One region of the Streptomyces sp. NPDC051909 genome, then DNA from elsewhere that is predicted to be linked to it. Evidence: riboswitches for the same ligand, from Rfam matches in the RefSeq annotation. Region 1 holds a riboswitch; the other holds the start of a gene.
What was found. A riboswitch is a leader RNA that binds a small molecule or an ion and turns the genes downstream of it on or off. The one in region 1 is predicted to bind ZMP and ZTP.
Positions count from the first base shown of each region.

Region 1 (4,455 bases):
AGCCGGCCGGCGAGCCGCTCCCGCAGCCGTACGACCCCCGGCGCGTACGAGGACGGCAACAGCGGCCCCGCGTATCCGCCGAGTGCCGTCGCCACCGCCCCCGAGGACAGCCGCCGGTCCACCGCTGCGAAGTCGGCGTCGACCTCCTCGGTCAGCCGGTACGGACGCGAGGCCAGGAACTCCGGGCCGAGCAGGCCCCGCAGCCGGGACAGCTCCGCCCGCAGCGTGACCGGCGTGACGGACTCGTCCTCGTACAACAGCGTGAGGAGCTCGTCCCCCGGCACGCCCTCCGGGCGGTGCGCCAGGATCACCAGGATCTCGCTGTGCCGGCGGCTCAGCCGCAGCCGCCGCCCCGCCACCTGCAGCAGCGCCTCGTCCCGGCCGAGCGCGCTGAGCCGGGGCCGGGCCGCCGCCGGGCCGGGGGAGACCAGCGCCAGCTGCGACTCCGCCGCCCGCGCCACCGCCTGCACGAACGCCAGGCTGTGCGGATGCGCGAGCCCCGCCCCGCCGGTGATGTCCACCGCGCCGAGCAGCCGCCCGCTGTGCGGATCGTGCACCGGCGCCGCCGCGCACGTCCACGCCTGCACCGGCCGCCGGAAGTGCTCCGCCGCGCACACCTGCACCGGCCGGTCCACCGCCATGGCCGTCCCCGGGGCGTTCGTCCCCGCCGCCGACTCCGACCAGCGCGCCCCGGCGACGAAGTTCATCCCCTGCGCGAGCCGCAGCGTCCTCGGATGCCCCTCCACCCACAGCATCCGGCCCGCCGCGTCGCACACGGCGAGCAGATGCTCGCCGTCCCGCGCGTACGCCCCCATCAGCTCCCGCACCACCGGCATCGCCGCCGCCAGCGGATGCCCCTCCCGGTGCCCCGCGAGCTCCTCCTCGTCCAGCTCCACCCGCGCCGCGCCGTCCGGACTCACCCGCGCCCGTGCCGAACGCCGCCAGGACTCGGCGACCAGCGGCCGTACGGGCGGGGTGTCCGGGTGCGCCCCGAGCGGGCCGCCCGCCGTGAACGCCTCGTGCGCCCGCCGCACCGCCGCACCGTCCGTGTCCGCCGACGTCGTCTCGATCAACTCGGCCTCCCCATCGAGGTCGTCCGCACCGTGGACGCCATCGTCATGCGCGCACGGCGCCTCGACAAGCGTCCGGACCGGCCCGCATATGCGTCCTGACCGATGCCTGACGGACAGCTCTCACCTGGGCGTCACGTAGAGTGGTGCGCGGGCCGTGACTGGCGCTTGAGGTGGATCACCACCGGGGAGCGGCCCGGCGGACGCGCGCGTTCCACGCGGCCGTGCCACTGCCGTGCGCCTGGGCGATCAACCGGTCAGCGACGACGCTCAGGAGCTCCCATGTCCACCAGCACCGCACGTCTCATGGACGGCACCGCGCTCGCCCGCCGCACGGTCGAGGAGACCGCCGCCCGCGCCGCCGAGATCACCCGCCGCACCGGCACCACCCCCTGCCTCGCCACCGTCCTCGTGGGTGCGGACCCCGCCTCCGTCACGTACGTGAAGATGAAGCAGAACCGCTGCGCGAAGGCCGGAATCCGCTCCCGGCACGTCGAGCTGCCCGCCGAGACCACCACCGAGGAACTCGTCGCCGCGATCACCGCGCTCTCCGAGGACCCCGACGTGCACGGCATCCTGCTCCAGCATCCGGTCGGCCCGCACATCGACGAGCGCGCCGCCTTCGAGGCCATCGCCCCCGAGAAGGACGTCGACGGCGTCACCATGACCTCCTTCGCCGCCATGGGCTTCGGCCTGCCCGGCTTCGTCTCCTGCACCCCCGGCGGCATCATGCGGCTGCTCGACGCGTACGACGTCGAGCTCAGCGGCAAGCGTGCCGTGGTCGTCGGCCGCAGCGCCATCCTCGGCAAGCCCGCCGGGTTGCTGCTCCTCGGCCGCGACGCCACCGTCACCTACTGTCACTCCCGCACCACCGACCTCTCCGCCGCCGTCCGCGAGGCCGACATCCTCGTCGCCGCCGTCGGCAAGCCCGACTTCATCAAGGGCGAGGACATCAAGCCCGGCGCCGTGGTCATCGACGCCGGCTACAACCCGGGCAACGTCGGCGACGTCGACTTCGACAGCGCCGCCGAGCGCGCCTCCCTCATCACCCCCGTCCCCGGCGGCGTCGGCCCGATGACCATCGCCGTCCTGCTCGCCCAGACCGTCGACGCCGCCGAGCGGCAGCTCGGCCTCGCCGCCCGCTAGGGCCGGACGCACCCATGGGACGGCAGACATCACGGGGGCACGGCGCGGATCCCGCCCACGCCGCCGGATTGTCACGGTTCTGTACGGGCGCCGCCCAACTCACCGGTATCGGTCGCCACATGGGCGCGGTCGGGTGACCCTGGATCCCATGCTCCACCCGCCGACGGAAACCCCGTCCCGCGACGCCCGGCCACCGAGACGGCCGGGCGTCGTCGTCCTGCCGGTCGCCGCGCTCGCGGCGGTCCTGGCGCTCTCCGTCTCCGTCACCGCGCGCGGCGGGACCGCCGACGGCCACGCGCGCGCCACCGCGACCGCTCCCGCGCCGGCCGTCCCCGACACCACCGCCGCCGCCCGCGACACGGCGGGCACGTCCGTCCCGCCGCCCGGACGGACCCCCGCCGCGCGCACCGGCACCCCCTCGCCCCAGCCCACCCGCAGCGCCCGCCCCACCGCCGCGCCCGGCACGAACCACGCCCGCCCCGCGCACCCGGCCACGACCGGAACGCCCGCCCCCGGCACCACCAGCCCCCGGCCCCGCACCACCGCGGCCCGCCCGTACGACGTGCTGCGCGTCGGCGACTGCTTCGACATCGACCGCGACGCGCCCGGCACCGTCGTCCCCCGCGCCTGCCACACTCCGCACGACGCCGAACTCGTCGCCCGGCTCACCCTCACCGGCCGGTACGCCGACGACGACGCCGTACGGGAAGCGGCGGCCACCCTGTGCCGCGCCCCGCTGCGCGCCAAGGCCGCCCTCCAGCCGCTCGGCACCCGTTGGGCCACCTTCGTCCAGTACCCGTACCGCACCAGCTACCTGCTCGGCGAGGACACGGTCGCCTGCAGCCTCGCCGTCCTCTCGGACAGCGGGCGGAAGCTGACGGCGCGCCTGCGGTGATGCCGGGGGCGGGAGCTCGGAGACTCAGACGCCCGCCGCCCCCGCCAGCGCCGCCGCCGGGTCCGGGTCCGGCGGGCCCGCCGGGGCCCAGCCGGCCGGCTCCTCGCGGTACGGCCACCAGCGGCCGTCCTCGCCGAGGCGCAGCTGCAGTCCGGTGCCGTCCACGGTCCAGCGGGCCGGGCCGGACGGGAGCAGGGCAGGGCGCTCGTCTTCCTCCCATGCCTCGGCGAGCTGCGTCTCGGCGCGGCGCAGCGCCTCCGGGCCCGGGATCCAGTCCTCCGCCAGGACCGCGAGACCGGCCGGGCCGCCCATGCGCCAGGCCCGGACCGCGAGGGCGAGCTCGGGGCGGGTGCGGCCCGAACCGGTCGCCAGGCGGGTGGCGAGCCAGGAGGCGGGCGAGCCGGCGGCGAGCCGGACCGCGTCCTGAGCGGGCGTCAGCGGAGGGTCGTCGAAGGAGGCGGACCCGGTGAGGAGCCGGTGGGCGCGGGCTGCCGCGTCCGCCGCCAGGAACTCCAGCGCCGCCGGGTCCAGGCCCGGTTCCGGTTCGGTCTCGGTGTCCAGGGACGGCGGCTCGCCCGGCGCCTCCGCCGGATCCGGCGGGTCCGGCAGCGGCGGCAGGATGCCGCCCGCGGCGAACGCCTCCGCCGCCGACACGCCGGACCGCCCGCCGGTACGGGGCCCCGCACCGGCCACCGTGCCGCGCTCGCCCGCCGGATCGGCGAGCCGCTCCGCGCTCCGCTCCTGGAGTGCCTCGATCACCGCCCGCTCGCCCCGCCCCCGCATCAGGAGCAGCACGAACGGATCCTCGTCGAGCAGCCGCGCCACCTGGTAGCACAGGGCCGCGGTGTGCGGGCAGTGGTCCCAGGCCTCGCAGCCGCACTCCGGCTCCAGGTCGCCGATGCCCGGCAGCAGGTCGAGCCCGGCCGCCGCCGCGTCCTCCACCAGGTGCGGCGGCATCTCGCGGTCGAGCAGCGCCGCGATGTGCCCGGCGCTGTCCACGGCCAGGTCGATCAGCGTGTCCCACTCCGGCTCGGACAGCTCCTGCAGCAGCACGTCGCTGCGGTACGCCGTGCCGTCCCGGTCCTGCACCACGGCCGTGATCCGGCCGGGGCGCACGTTTACCGCGCCGACCGCCCCGGCCCGCGCGTGCCGACGGCCCTGCTTCAGCTGTTGGCCGTCGAGCGCCGTGTCCTCGAGCGCCTGCAGCCACGCCCGGCCCCACCAGGTGCGGGCGAACGCCCCGCTGCCGGACGGCGGCAGCGCCGCGAAGGTCCGCTCCTCGCCGCCCCGACCCACGTTCCCGCCCATGTGCCCCTTCCCGTCGCCGCTTGCCCTCGCGCTCGC
Region 1 covers NZ_JBFAYA010000012.1:19,088-23,542, forward strand. Annotated here, with positions in the region: gene AB0M18_RS20100 (GAF domain-containing protein) at 1-1,073, opposite strand, end outside; ZMP/ZTP riboswitch at 1,218-1,324, shown strand; gene AB0M18_RS20105 (bifunctional 5,10-methylenetetrahydrofolate dehydrogenase/5,10-methenyltetrahydrofolate cyclohydrolase) at 1,353-2,216, shown strand; gene AB0M18_RS20110 (hypothetical protein) at 2,365-3,111, shown strand; gene AB0M18_RS20115 (SWF or SNF family helicase) at 3,136-4,419, opposite strand.

Region 2 (4,455 bases), on a different contig from region 1:
AGCCGGACACCCCCCTAGGGCCTGTCCGACCCTGATCCGCCGGACAGGCCCTGGGCGAGGGCGGCCGTCACTCCGAAAGCACCGCCCGCAGCTGCTCCAACCCCCAGTCCAGGTCCTCCTTCGAGATCACCAGCGGCGGCGCGATCCGGATCGTCGAGCCGTGCGTGTCCTTCACCAGCACACCCCGCTCCATCAGCCGCTCCGAGATCTGCCGGCCCGTGCCCTTCGCGGGTGCGATGTCCACACCGGCCCACAGGCCCCGGCCGCGCACCGCCTCCACCGCGCCGCCGCCCACCAGGAGGCCCAGCTCCGCGTGCAGGTGCTCGCCGAGTTCGGCGGCCCGCTCCTGGTACTCGCCGGTGCGCAGCATCGCGATCACCTCCAGGGCGACCGCGCAGGCCAGCGGGTTGCCGCCGAAGGTCGAGCCGTGCTCGCCCGGCTTGAACACGCCGAGCACGTCCCGGTCGGCGACCACCGCCGACACCGGCACCACGCCGCCGCCGAGCGCCTTGCCGAGGATGTAGACGTCGGGCACCACACCCTCGTGTTCGCACGCGAAGGTCCTGCCCGTGCGGCCCAGCCCCGACTGGATCTCGTCGGCCATGAACAGCACGTTCCGCCGGGCCGTCAGCTCCCGCACCCCGCGCAGATAGCCCGGCGGCGGGACCAGGACGCCCGCCTCGCCCTGGATGGGTTCGAGCAGCACCGCCACCGTGTTCTCGGTGACCGCCGCCTCCAGGGCGGTCAGATCGCCGTACGGCACGATCTCGAAGCCCGGCGTGTACGGGCCGAAGTGGTCGCGCGCCTCGTGGTCCGTGGAGAAGCTGACGATCGTCGTCGTCCGGCCGTGGAAGTTGTTCGCCGCGACCACGATCTTCGCGTGCCCGTCCGGCACGCCCTTCACCTCGTACCCCCACTTCCGGGCGGTCTTCACCGCCGTCTCCACGGCCTCCGCCCCCGTGTTCATCGGCAGTACCGCCTCCTTGCCGCACAGCTCGGCCAGGCGCTCGCAGAACGCGCCGAACCGGTCGTGGTGGAAGGCCCGCGAGGTCAGCGTCACCCGGTCCAGCTGCGCCTTGGCGGCGTCGATCAGGCGGCGGTTGCCATGGCCGAAATTGAGCGCCGAGTACCCGGCGAGCATGTCGAGGAAGCGGCGCCCCTCGACATCGGTCATCCACGCGCCCTCGGCGGAGGCGACGACCACGGGCAGCGGGTGGTAGTTGTGGGCGCTGTGCGCGTCCGCGGCAGCGATCTCGTCTTGCGTCCTCGGCGTACTCGACACGGGATCTCCGTTCGTCCTGCGGCAGGGGAGGGTGTGGCTCCCTTTTCTTATCGTCGCTCGCATGCCGGACGGGGAAACCTCCGGCGACGACGCGCCCGCTACTGTGGAAACACGCACGGCGACTGGCGTACGGGGAACCAACCCCGGGGGAGCCGTGCGCGGCAGACCACACGAGGTGCCGCCCGCCTGGGCATCCCGGAACCGAACAGGTCCCGCGTGGTGCCGCGCAGCGCGTAGCGCACCGGGACCTCCTGCCCGGAGGAACGCACGCCATGAACCTTCCCGCCCACCACCCGGACCTTCCCGCCCACCACCCGGCGCTCTCCGCCGCCGACCCCGAGCTCGCCGCGCTCGTCGGCGCCGAGGAGCGGCTGCAGGCCGAGACCCTGCGGCTCATCCCCAGCGAGAACTACGTCTCCGCCGCCGTCCTCGAAGCCTCCGGCACCGTGCTGCAGAACAAGTACAGCGAGGGCTACCCCGGGCGCCGCTACTACGAGGGCCAGCAGAACATCGACCAGGTCGAGACCCTCGCCATCGAGCGCGCCAAGGCCCTCTTCGGCGTCGACCACGCCAACGTCCAGCCGTACTCCGGCTCCCCGGCCAACCTCGCCGTCTACCTCGCCTTCGCGCAGCCCGGCGACACCGTGATGGGCATGGCCCTGCCCATGGGCGGCCACCTCACCCACGGCTGGGGCGTCTCCGCCACCGGCACCTGGTTCCGGGGCGTCCAGTACGGCGTACGGCAGGACAACGGGCTCATCGACTTCGACCAGGTCCGCGAGCTCGCCCTCGCCGAGCGCCCCAAGGTGATCTTCTGCGGCGGCACCGCGCTGCCCCGCACGATCGACTTCGCCGCCTTCGGGGAGATCGCCCGCGAGGCCGGCGCCGTGCTCGTCGCCGACGTCGCCCACATCGCCGGCCTCATCGCCGGCGGCGCCCACCCGTCCCCGGTCGGTCACGTGGACGTGATCTCCACGACCACCCACAAGACCCTGCGCGGCCCGCGCGGCGCCATGCTGATGTCCCGCGCCGAGCACGCCAAGGCCATCGACAAGGCCGTCTTCCCCGGCCTCCAGGGCGGCCCGCACAACCAGACCACCGCCGCCATCGCCGTCGCCCTCCACGAGGCGGCCCGGCCCGCCTTCCGCGACTACGCCCACGCCGTCGTCGCCAACGCCAAGGCCCTCGCCGACGAGCTGCTCGCCCGCGGCTTCGACCTGGTCTCCGGCGGCACCGACAACCACCTGATCCTCATGGACCTCACCCCCAAGGAGGTCCCCGGCAAGATCGCCGCCAAGGCCCTCGACCGGGCCGGGATCGTCGTGAACTACAACACCGTCCCCTACGACCCCCGCAAGCCCTTCGACCCCTCCGGCGTCCGCATCGGCACCCCGTCCCTCACCTCCCGCGGCCTCACCACGGACCACATGCCGCAGGTCGCCGACTGGATCGACCGCGGTGTCGCCGCCGCCGGCAAGGGCGACGAGGACGCGCTCGCCGTGATCCGCGCCGAGGTCGCCGAGCTCATGGGCGCCTTCCCGGCCCCGGGCCTGCCCGTCTGAACCCGCTCGACGCCCGCTCGACCGGGTGAGACGCGGGTGTGTTCCGCGTCTCACCGGCCCGCGGTGGGCGGGCAGTCCGGGAACGCTCCGCACACCTGAGAGAATGATGAGCATGGCCTCTGATCGACCTCGTGTGCTCTCCGGAATCCAGCCCACCGCAGGCTCGTTCCACCTCGGCAACTACCTCGGCGCCGTCCGGCAGTGGGTCGCGCTGCAGGAGTCCCACGACGCCTTCTACATGGTCGTGGACCTGCACGCGATCACGGTCCCGCAGGACCCCGCCGAGCTGCGCGCCAACACCCGGCTCGCCGCCGCCCAGCTGCTCGCCGCCGGCCTCGACCCGGAGCGCTGCACCCTCTTCGTCCAGAGCCACGTCCCCGAGCACGCCCAGCTCGGCTGGGTCATGAACTGCCTCACCGGCTTCGGCGAGGCCTCCCGCATGACCCAGTTCAAGGACAAGTCCGCGAAGCAGGGCGCCGACCGCGCGACCGTCGGCCTCTTCACGTACCCGATCCTCCAGGTCGCCGACATCCTGCTCTACCAGGCCCACCAGGTCCCGGTCGGCGAGGACCAGCGCCAGCACATCGAGCTGACCCGCGACCTCGCGGAGCGCTTCAACGGGCGCTTCGGCGAGACGTTCACGATCCCGGCGCCGTACATCCTCAAGGAGACGGCGAAGATCTACGACCTGCAGGACCCGGCGATCAAGATGAGCAAGTCGGCGTCCACGCCGAAGGGCCTCATCAACCTGCTCGACGACCCGAAGACGACGGCCAAGAAGGTCAAGAGCGCGGTCACCGACACCGACACGGTGATCCGCTTCGACCCGGAGAACAAGGCCGGCGTCTCCAACCTGCTCACCATCCTGTCCGTGCTCACCGACACGTCGATCGCCGACCTGGAGAAGAGCTACGAGGGCAAGATGTACGGCGCCCTGAAGACCGACCTCGCCGAGGTCATGGTGGACTTCGTCACTCCCTTCCGGACCCGCACCCAGGAGTACCTGGACGACCCCGAGACGTTGGACTCGGTGCTGGCCAAGGGCGCGGAGAAGGCCCGGGCGGTCGCCGCCGAGACGCTGGCGCAGACCTACGACAAGATCGGCTTCCTGCCCGCCAAGCACTGAGCGGGGGCGCGAGCCGGGGCGCGGGTCGAAGGACTCTGGCCGAAAGGGTGGTGCAAGCCGCACACTGGCGGCTGCACCACCACACACCTGGACGACGGAGACGACGGAGGAGAACGACGTGGGGACCGTAACGCTCGGCGTTTCGATCGCGGTCCCGGAGCCCTACGGCAGCCTGCTCCAGGAGCGGCGCGCGGGCTTCGGGGATCCCGCCGCGCACGGCATTCCGACCCACGTCACGCTGCTGCCGCCGACCGAGGTCGACGCGGAGCGGCTGCCGGAGATCGAGGCGCACCTCGCCTCGATCGCGGCGCTCAGCCGGCCCTTCGCGATGCGTCTGGAGGGCACCGGCACCTTCCGGCCGCTGTCCCCGGTGGTCTTCGTCCAGCTCGTCGAGGGCGAGACCGACTGCGACCAGCTGCAGCAGCGGGTCCGCGACGAGGCGGGCCCGGTCCCGCGCGAGCTGCAGTTCCCGTACCACCCGCACG
Region 2 covers NZ_JBFAYA010000001.1:453,189-457,643, forward strand. Annotated here, with positions in the region: gene AB0M18_RS02295 (glutathionylspermidine synthase family protein) at 1-2, shown strand, start outside; gene rocD (ornithine--oxo-acid transaminase) at 68-1,282, opposite strand; ZMP/ZTP riboswitch at 1,391-1,481, shown strand; gene glyA (serine hydroxymethyltransferase) at 1,555-2,844, shown strand; gene trpS (tryptophan--tRNA ligase) at 2,957-3,970, shown strand; gene AB0M18_RS02315 (2'-5' RNA ligase family protein) at 4,089-4,455, shown strand, end outside.
Region 2: it holds a riboswitch for ZMP and ZTP, as region 1 does, so the genes downstream of both, glyA (serine hydroxymethyltransferase) here and AB0M18_RS20105 (bifunctional 5,10-methylenetetrahydrofolate dehydrogenase/5,10-methenyltetrahydrofolate cyclohydrolase) in region 1, are expected to answer to the same signal.